2 regions of the Psychrobacter sp. SZ93C1 genome follow, and region 1 is predicted to be linked to the other one. Evidence: predicted binding sites of a transcription regulator. Region 1 holds the regulator's gene; the other holds the start of a gene.
What was found. The regulator PhoB, encoded in region 1, activates phosphate uptake and scavenging genes when phosphate is short. The targets are predictions, from matches to a motif close to TGTCATNAANCTGTCATAA.
Positions count from the first base shown of each region.

Region 2: pstS (phosphate ABC transporter substrate-binding protein PstS) is a predicted target of PhoB. The motif match lies at 3,544-3,562, and genes of this name have one in related genera.

Region 1 is NZ_JADYWY010000011.1:38,732-43,827, reverse strand. It holds gene I6E83_RS13150 (HD domain-containing protein) at 1-12, shown strand, start outside; gene I6E83_RS13145 (DUF1287 domain-containing protein) at 108-713, shown strand; gene asd (archaetidylserine decarboxylase) at 876-1,712, opposite strand; gene dtd (D-aminoacyl-tRNA deacylase) at 1,825-2,280, shown strand; gene phoB (phosphate regulon transcriptional regulator PhoB) at 2,427-3,131, shown strand; gene phoR (phosphate regulon sensor histidine kinase PhoR) at 3,206-4,285, shown strand; gene I6E83_RS13120 (M23 family metallopeptidase) at 4,325-4,915, opposite strand.
Region 2 is NZ_JADYWY010000001.1:194,070-199,165, reverse strand. It holds gene pstA (phosphate ABC transporter permease PstA) at 218-1,132, opposite strand; gene pstC (phosphate ABC transporter permease subunit PstC) at 1,197-2,147, opposite strand; gene pstS (phosphate ABC transporter substrate-binding protein PstS) at 2,314-3,471, opposite strand; TPP riboswitch at 3,804-3,934, shown strand; gene thiC (phosphomethylpyrimidine synthase ThiC) at 4,187-5,096, shown strand, end outside.

The DNA.
Region 1 (5,096 bases):
ATTGATTTGTAAAGGGACAGGATGATTGTTTAAACATTTTGCAACTTAGCTATCATTTGCACGTGCTACAGTACTGGTGATTGGTTCAACCAAAAAGAGATTGTTAAATGAGATTATCTATAACTTATAGAACATTATGTACATCGCTGGTCTTGGTCAGTGTATTAGGCTTGGCACAAATGGCTCAAGCCGCGACCTCCATCAGTAGTGGTAATAAATTGGCGCACGATGCCAAAAAGCAAATTGGGGTTACCACCAGTTATGATCCCGCTTATCGTAAATTAGAGTTTCCGCGTGGTGATGTGCCGATAGAAAGCGGTGTCTGCACTGATGTCATCATCAGAGCGTATCGTCTGCAAAACATTGATCTACAGCAATTGGTCAATCATGACATGAAGTCCAACTGGTCAAGCTATCCAAAGAATTGGGGACTGAAATCGACTGATAAGAATATTGACCATCGTCGTGTGCCCAATCTGGAAGCATTCTTTGAGCGTCAAGGCCAGACATTATCAATTACGGATAAAGACAGCTTTCAAGCGGGAGATATCGTGTCATGGCGTTTGCCAAAGAGTAACTTGCCGCACATAGGCATTGTCTCGGACAAAGTAGCCGCGGATGGCACACCGTTGATTATTCATAATATCGGCAGCGGTACGCAAGAGGAAAACATCCTATTTGCCTATCCTATCCATAAGCACTTTCGATATTAAGGTGATTTGAATGTCCTTCAATACTGAAGCGCTTTCGTTATGAGCTATTATTTTTAATAATTAGTAAAAAGTAATCAATGAAAAGCCCCGTTAAGCGTTATGATTTACGCTTAACGGAGCTTTTATTTTTTGCAGCTCTTGTTTTGGGAGTCGGTAGTACATTTATTTGGTATCGGTATTGCCCAATAATTGTCCCATTTGTACAACACTATTGGCTTTCATACTGTCTTGCCAAGCAGCTTTTGCGGCTTTTGGTAGCACTACAATGGCGGTTGAGCCTAAGTAAAAACGGCCAAGTTCATCACCTTTCTCAAAGCTCATGTCATGGTCGGCTTCTTGGATATCATCGGTACGTGAAATCTTGCCTGTCGCTACCGTCTCGATACCAGCGACAATCATCGCTCCGACCATCACCACGGCTGCTTTGCCATACTTAGTATCAAACATACAAACCAAACGCTCATTACGTGCAAATAAGTCAGGCACGTTATCGGCAGTAGTGTTATTGACCGAAAACAGCGTACCCGGTACGTAACGCGTCTTGGTTAAAGTACCATCGAACGGCATATGGACGCGGTGATAATTACTAGGTGCTAGATAAACAGTCGCAAAGCTACCATCAGCAAAATACTGGCCGTCTTCGCTATCAGCAAGTAGCTGCCCGACATCGTAGTAGCGGCCTTTGGCTTGGAGCAGTTTATGGTCTTCGATTTGACCCAACTGAGAGATAACACCATCCGCAGGGCTGACGATGCCGTCAGCAGTCGTATCGATAGGGCGAGCATCGTCTTTTAGTTCACGAGTAAAAAAATCATTGAAACTTTCATAGGCATTAAAGCTCTGGCGCTCATACTCGTCTAAACTGACATGATAAGCTTTAGCAAAGCTACGGATAAATGCGCGTTTGACGTAAGGGTGGCGACTTGCGGCTAGACGGCCTGCAACTTTACTTAGCTGCTGCTGCGGGACAAGCTGTTGCAAGGTGGTGAATAAATTCATAATGAGGTTACCAAAGTAAAGTTCAATGTAATAATTAATGGGCAAATGAATGGCTGCATTTTATCATGGACAGCATGTTATTGTATGAGCATAATCTGTAAGGAGTCAGTAAATGAAAGCACTTATACAACGAGTGAAGGGTGCGAGTGTCACCATTGATGAACAGTGTGTCGGTACTATTGAGCAAGGTGTGTTGGCATATATTGGTTTGGGTCATGATGATACGCTACAAAGCGCGCAGAGAATGGTCGATAAAATTCTGACTTATCGCATCTTTGAAAATGATGATGACCCTGCCAAATATGGTAAATTAGATAAAAACGTCCAGCAAGTAGCTGGTGGATTGCTATTAGTATCACAGTTCACTTTGATGGCAAAAACCGATAAAGGTCGTCGCCCTGACTTTGGTGGTGCAATGGCACCCGATATGGCACAGGCATTGTTCGCACAATTGGTCGCTTATGCCAAAACCCAGCATACGAATGTGGCCACTGGTCAGTTTGGTGCTGACATGCAGGTATCGAGCATCAATGATGGGCCGCTGAATTTCTTATTAGAGGTAAAGTAAATCATCGGATTCAATATTAAGGATAAGGCATTTCAAACAAATGTCATTAAGCTGTCATAATTAATCCGTTTAATAGATAAAATATAGCGAGCACCTATCGCCTTGTTTATAAGTTGAGTTTTGTCATCTAACGCTGAGAATACCGTATGTATAATGAGCAAATTTTGATTGTTGAAGATGAACCTGCGATTCGTGAGATGATCGTAATGACACTAGAAATGGCTGGATTTGATAGCTTACAGGCAGCCGATGTATCAGAGGCGCATCAGCAAGTCGTCGATCATAGGCCTGCGCTTATTTTGTTAGATTGGATGCTGCCCGGAGATAAAAGCGGTGTTGATTTTTGCCGTATGCTCAAAAATGATGAGATATTGTCCGAAATCCCCGTCATTATGCTGACAGCCAAAGGTGAAGAAGATAGTAAGGTTCACGGCCTTGATGCCGGTGCTGATGACTATATGACCAAGCCCTTTTCGACACGTGAATTGATATCAAGAATCAAAGCAGTGTTGCGCCGTAGTAGTGCGCTCAGTAGTGATAAGCCTATCGAAATAGGCAATCTGAGCCTAGATACAAAGAGCCAGCGCGTGACAGCCACAGGCAAAGTCATCGAAGTTGGCCCCACTGAGTATCGATTATTGGCATTCTTTATGAGTCATCCAGAGCGCGCTTATACGCGGACACAGCTGCTAGATCAGGTATGGGGTGGCAACGTTTATATTGAAGATAGAACCATTGATGTACATATTAAACGTCTGCGTACATTACTGCGCCCACATGACTGTGATAAGTTGATACAGACGGTTCGTGGTACAGGCTACCGGTTTTCTAGCTTTATTGAACCCAGTTAGTTGACCCTAAAAGTGCCTTGGCAATCGTGGCCCAATATAGCGAATAGTGGTAAGGATAATAAATGAGCAATACTATGCCAATAGAAAATAACCAGCAGGGCACGTTAGAGCCAACCTCTCAGAAGCATGCAACGGATCAACTTAAAAAAATCAGCAGCGCCGTACAAGCATTAAGAGATGCAGTGATTTTAATTAATGGTGATGATGGTTTGGAGTGGTGGAATCAAGCGGCAGAGGATTTGCTGCTATTGCAAGTAACGGATAAAGGTCAAAGTATTTTTGACTTCATCAGCGCCCCTGAATTCCGTCAATATTATCAGTCCACAACGATACCTAACGATGGCGTTCATATAGAATCATGGCGAGATGCTAAGCGCTATCTAAAGTGTGAAATTACACCGTTTGGTGATGAAAAGCTGCTCATCATTTATGACGTGACACGATTGCATAATTTAGAAGAAATGCGCCGCGATTTTGTCGGGAATGTCTCGCATGAATTGCGTACGCCACTGACCGTAATGATGGGGTATTTAGAAAACTTCTCACATCAGCCAGATATGCCACCGCATTGGCGTCGTGGTTTTGAGTTGATGACTCAGCAGACGGCTCGCATGAATAGAATTGTAAATGATTTGCTCTTGTTATCTCGCATTGAAATCGAGGAGGCTCATGAGCTGACTTATATTGATATGACCAAGCTGTTGACTCATGTTTATGATGATGCGCAAGCCTATAACCAATCATATGGCCATACCATTCATTTGCAGATAGATACTTATGACGGGCTACAAGGTTCAGAGATGTACTTAAATAGTGCATTGTCTAATTTGGTGATCAATGCCATTAAATATACCCCAAAAGGTGGCGATATCTCCATCAGCTGGACCAAGACGTCAGAAGGCTGCAAGTTCGCTGTTGAGGACAATGGTATTGGCATTGCACCGCAGCATATTGAGCGTTTGACGGAGCGTTTTTATCGTATTGATAAAGGCCGTAGTCGTGCCACAGGTGGTACAGGTCTAGGCTTAGCGATTGTAAAACATGTCCTATATCAACATGAGGCGAAATTACAAATTGACTCGGTAGAAGGGGTTGGCTCCACATTTAGCATGGTATTCCCAGCAGCTTATGTTCGATCTGCTCCTACGAGTTAAAATCGCAAATATTACTAATTTATAGACGGATAATATGCCCTAATTCTTTTGCAAAAATGGATACGGGTTCACAGCGCTACCATTGATATATATCCCATAATGGACATGGGGCGGTGTGCCTTTTGCATTGCCACTATCACCAACATAACCAATGATATCACCAGCATTCACCCAGTCGTTGGGAGCAATATCGGCATAATCTTCTAAATGCGCATAGTAGTGTCCTGCGCCGCCAGGTCCAACGATGACCACCACGCGACCACCCAAATTATTTTCACCTACTTTGCGGACGATACCTTGCGTTGTCGACTGTATCGGCGTGCCTCGCGCTGCAAAGATATCAATACCTTCATGCGAGCGGCCTTGACTACGCGCAGCACCCCAAGTATCCGTTAGATTCTGCTCTGGTAACGGCGAGGGTAGACTGTCTTCTGTAGGCAGTGCTTGCTGCAATAGACTCAACTGTTGCCACTTTGACACAACGAATGACTGTGTTTGTTGACTGATACTTGGCAGTAGTTTGTCTAATATAAACAATAGCATCACCAACACAGCAGCTCTAATGAGCACGCTTAGTACACGGCGTAAAAATGTGGGTTTGGCTCGCTGATGTTCATCGGCAGGTAGCATAGGGCTCTCTTAAATTTTCTATATTATTGAATACTATATTGTAGAAGTTCTATCCTTCATTTTCTGTATGAGCTTGTTATATTTGGTTTTTATCCCAATAACTATAAATGTAGCAAGCATGTTTCTATTCACTATAACGCTTCTGTTAGGCTATTTCAGCCACTATTGATGACCCATATTC
Region 2 (5,096 bases), on a different contig from region 1:
TAGACATGGAACGATTCAATAAATTGCCAGTTGTCGTATTGAATGTATCAACCGTGCTTTTGGTGCGTGTTTTGCTTGCGACATCATTCATAATATTATCCAACCTAGCTTAATTGATTTCGTATAAGTGTGAGTAAATGCTTGGTATCTTGGTATCTTGGTATCTTGGTATCTTGGTATCTTAGTATCTTAGTGCTGTGTCATCTGACATCAGGCTTTATTTGACCTGACCTCTACTACCAATGAATCTCGCCAAAATATTGAGTACCAAGACAGAAGTAGTAATAAGGAGCGCCGCTGCCCACGCTAAAGTATGCCAGTTGTCATAAGGACTCATCGCAAACTGGTAGATCGTATTTGGTAAGTTGGCAAGAGGTTGACCCATATCAGTGCTGAAATACTGGTTGTTCAGCGCGGTAAATAGCAATGGTGCCGTCTCACCTGTGATTCTCGCAAAGGCCAATAACACCCCAGTCGTAAGTCCGGCTCTAGCAGCTTTGATCGTTACTTGCGTAACCATCTTCCACTTAGGCGTACCCAATGCATAGGCTGCTTCACGAATGCTATTAGGAACCAGATTCAGCATATTCTCAGTCGTACGCACGACCACAGGGATGACAATCAATGCCAATGCCAATGCGCCCGCCCAACCAGAGAAACTTTGACCTTTTACCATAAGCGCATAAATAAACAGGCCGATGACAATAGATGGTGCCGATAACAAAATATCATTTAAGAATCGTGTGACTTTACCAAGCATGCTACCTTGAGAAAACTCAGATAAATAAATACCTGTCATCAGTCCGATAGGTGCCCCGATAAACAACCCTGAAAACGCTAACATGACTGAACCGACAATCGCGTTGCGTAACCCGCCAGCACTCATAGGCGGTGGCGTATCAGCAGTAAAGATAGGCAGTTGTACCATGCCCTGAAAACCTTCCACTAAAAGCGTAAGCAAAATCCAAAACAGCCAAAACAAACCAAAAACCATCGCAGCCATAGCGAACCCTAGACCCAATTTATTGGCCCAGCGGCGCTTGTTATATAAGCTTCTGTTATAACGCCCTTCAAAGCCAGTGTTCAGCGGTGACGGTGCATTGATTGCGTTAGTTGCATTGTTAGCAGGCATAATATTTAGTTCCCATATCTTTTATCAATATCTATCAAGGTCTAATCAATCCGTTTGGAGACGATCAGTTGCCTGCTTTTTTATCCATACTCATGAGCATCAGCTTAGCAAGCGATAGCACGATGAAGGTAATGACAAACAAGATTAAGCCCAGATGTAGTAAGGAAGCCAAATGTAGCTCACTCGACGCTTCTGCAAATTCATTGGCCAAGGCTGACGTAATCGTAACGCCTGACGTAAACAGACTTGGACTGATATTAAAGGCGTTACCAATCAAGAAGGTCACTGCCATGGTCTCGCCCAATGCACGACCCAATCCCAAGATGACACCACCTACCACACCTGCTTTGGTATATGGCAGGATAATCTTGAACATGACCTCCCAAGTCGTCGCACCCATTCCATAAGCCGACTCTTTCAGCAGGTCGGGCACGACAGAAAAGACATCACGCATAGTGGCTGCGATAAACGGAATAATCATGATGGCAAGTACAAGGGATGCTGTGAACATACCCAGACCCATTGGCGCGCCCTCAAACAACTTACCGATGATAGGCAGTGGGCCAATGTGCTCAATGAACCATGGCTGAATGTGATCACCAAAGAAAGGGGCAAATACAAACAATCCCCACATACCGTAAATGATAGAAGGGATACCAGCCAACAGCTCAATAGCGATACCAAGGGGCTTTTTTAAGAACTTTGGGCACATCTCAGTCAAAAATATGGCAATACCAAAACTGACTGGAACGGCAATTAAGATAGCGATAAAGGACGTCACCAACGTGCCGTAAATAGGCGCTAATGCACCGTACTCATTGCCGACTGTATCCCAGTTATTACTGGTATAAAAACCCAAACCAAATGCTTGAATGCTCGGCCATGCGCCGACTATCAATGAAACTAAAATACCACCTAAAGACATTAGAACAAGAATGGCAAAAGCTTTGGTTGCATTAACAAACAAAAAATCGTAACGTTTTTGTTTAGCCAATTGGGACCTTAAATCATTCATAAGTGTCTCAGCATTGAATAGGGTTGAGTCAAAATATTAGAAATCTTTATTGGGTTTTATCACAGCAAGCTTAGGATCAAACTGACTGTGATAAAACCTCTCAAATAACTACCGGAGAATAGTTATTCGAAAGGGTGACTCATAAAGCGTATTTAGTAGATAACCGTTACTGAGCTGGCTTGTAGACTGGTTGTCCATCACTGCCTTTTACGTCATTCCATTTGGCTTTGAATAAGGCAACAGCCGTATCAGAGAATGGAACGTAATCTAGTGCCATGGCATCATCATCGCCTTGGGTATAGGCCCAATCAAAGAAGTTCAACACGCCAGCAACCTGCTGAGGATTTTCTGGTTGCTTGTGTACTAAGATAAAGGTTGCAGCAGCGATTGGCCATGCTTGCTCAGTCTCAGAGTTGGTAATAACTTTATAGAAGCCTTCTTGCTGTGACCAGTCGATATCACCAGCTGCTGCAAAGGTTTCTGCAGAAGGTTGCACGAAGTTACCCGCAGCATTTTTTAGCGCTGTGTGTGACATTTTGTTTTGCTTGGCATAAGCATACTCAACGTAACCGATAGAGTTTTTCATACGGTTTACGTAGCTTGATACACCTTCGTTACCTTTACCGCCTGCACCAGTCGCAGAGGTTGGCCATTTCACAGTCTTATCAACGCCGACACTGTCTTTCCAGTCTGTTGAAACTTTGGCTAAGTAATCAGTGAAGTTAAAGGTTGTGCCTGAACCGTCTGAGCGGAATACGGTAGTAATAGCAGCATCAGGCAAGGTCAAATCTGGGTTCATTGCTTTGATAGCCGGATCATTCCAGTTACTGATTTTGCCCAAATAGATATCTGCTAACGTTGTACCGTCTAACTGTAATTGACCAGGCTCAACACCATCGATGTTTACGATAGGTACAACACCACCGATAACGGTTGGAAACTGAATCAAGCCTGCTTCGTCTAACTCTTCAGGCGTCATCGGTGCATCAGAAGCGCCGAAATCGACAGTTTTTGATTGAATTTGTTTGATACCACCAGATGAGCCAATTGATTGATAATTGACTTGACCACCAGTCGCACCATTGTAGTCATAAGACCATTTGGCATAGATAGGCTGCGGGAACGATGCGCCTGCACCCGTGATATTCATTGCGATATTCTCAGCAGATTTAAAACCTGTTGTAGAAGAAGATGCTGTCTGAGTGGTTGCCTCAGTACTGACAGCGCTACTATCAGCAGCTGACTCTGCCGTTTCAGTCGATTTATTACATGCCGTAAGCACTAATGTACAACTAACGGCCACTGCTAATAACGAATAACGCATGTAAGACTCCTAAAGTTTAACAACGATACAAAAAAGCATTGTTTGTGACATGCGTGCTATCTTGCCAAGTTTTTATGACAGTTTAATGACAACCTTATGAATCTTTCATTTGCTGTAATAAATGTGCAATTCAAGGAGTCTTAGAAGAATAAAGATGCGCCTACTTATTACAGCGCATTTATTAAGTAATAATTAAAGAGCGCTTATCGAAGGGTGCTCATGTTCTGTGCTTATCACAGATTTGAAATCTGCTATGTAGACTGGAATATCTATGGCCAAATACCATTAGCCCTCATAGCAGAATTTTGTTAGTATGAAGAAGATTCACAACACTGACAGACTCGGGGTGCGGTGTATTATTGGCTCGCTTTATTAAAGTAGTCGCCCTAATACATTCGCTGAGAGATCACCCGCCGAACCTGATGCGGTTAGTACCGACGCAGGGAAGTCTTAAGCACTTTGTTATTTATAGCAAAGGACGTGCAGAAATGCCTTTTTATCTTCATTACTATCTTAGTGTGCGTGATGTACTACTAAATAGTGAAGACTGATACAAAGCTGCGTCCAACGTTTGATGAGTATCATTCACGACTATATCACTCAGTTTTAGTCGCGAATGATGCTCATGAGCTGAACTTGCCAAAATTACAAATGCTACCCCCGCAGCTACTGGCGGTGTTGCTTTTATTCAAAAACCAACACGCTAGGACAGCATATGACAACTTCTAATGTACAAGCAGCCCCTTCCAATACACAAGCAGCCAAAATTCATATCCCAGCTGACGATACCCTTTTGGCTTCAGAGCCAGCGCAAACGACCAACAGTAAAGCCGATAAAAAAGCTGATGCGCTAAAAACACCAGCTCATCGCACAGCAAGTGATGCGCGATTCGAAGAAGATGCTCGCGACTTGCACCGCATACTCCCCGCCTCTCGTAAAGTCTATATCGAAGGCTCACGCCCTGATATTCAAGTACCCATGCGCGAAATAACGCTTGACCCTACTCCTGTGCAAGGCGTTTCTGAAGGTGAATGGGAGCAAAACCCACCATTTTATGTCTATGACACATCAGGTGTTTATACCGATCCCAACGTCGATATTGATTTGACAAAAGGCTTGCCGAAACTGCGTGAAGGCTGGATTGCGGAGCGCGGTGATACTGAGCAGCTCAATGGTTTATCTAGCTCATACGGACTGGCACGCGCCCGCGATATCAGTACTGCCAACCTTAGATTTGCTCATATTGATAAACCTCGCCGTGCCAAAAATGTCGATGGCAAAGCTGGCAACGTCACGCAAATGTACTACGCACGTCGCGGTATCATTACCCCAGAAATGGAATATATCGCCATTCGCGAAACGCAAAAGCAGCATGAGCTGACCGATATGCGTCAGCACGATGGTGAGAACTTTGGTGCTAACACTCCGACAATTATCACCCCTGAATTTGTGCGTAGCGAAGTAGCGGCAGGTCGCGCGATTATTCCAAACAACATCAACCATCCAGAATCTGAACCGATGATTATCGGACGTAATTTCTTGGTAAAAATTAATGCCAATATCGGTAATTCAGCACTGGGTTCTTCTATTGATGAAGAAGTGTCTAAAATGACATGGGCTACGC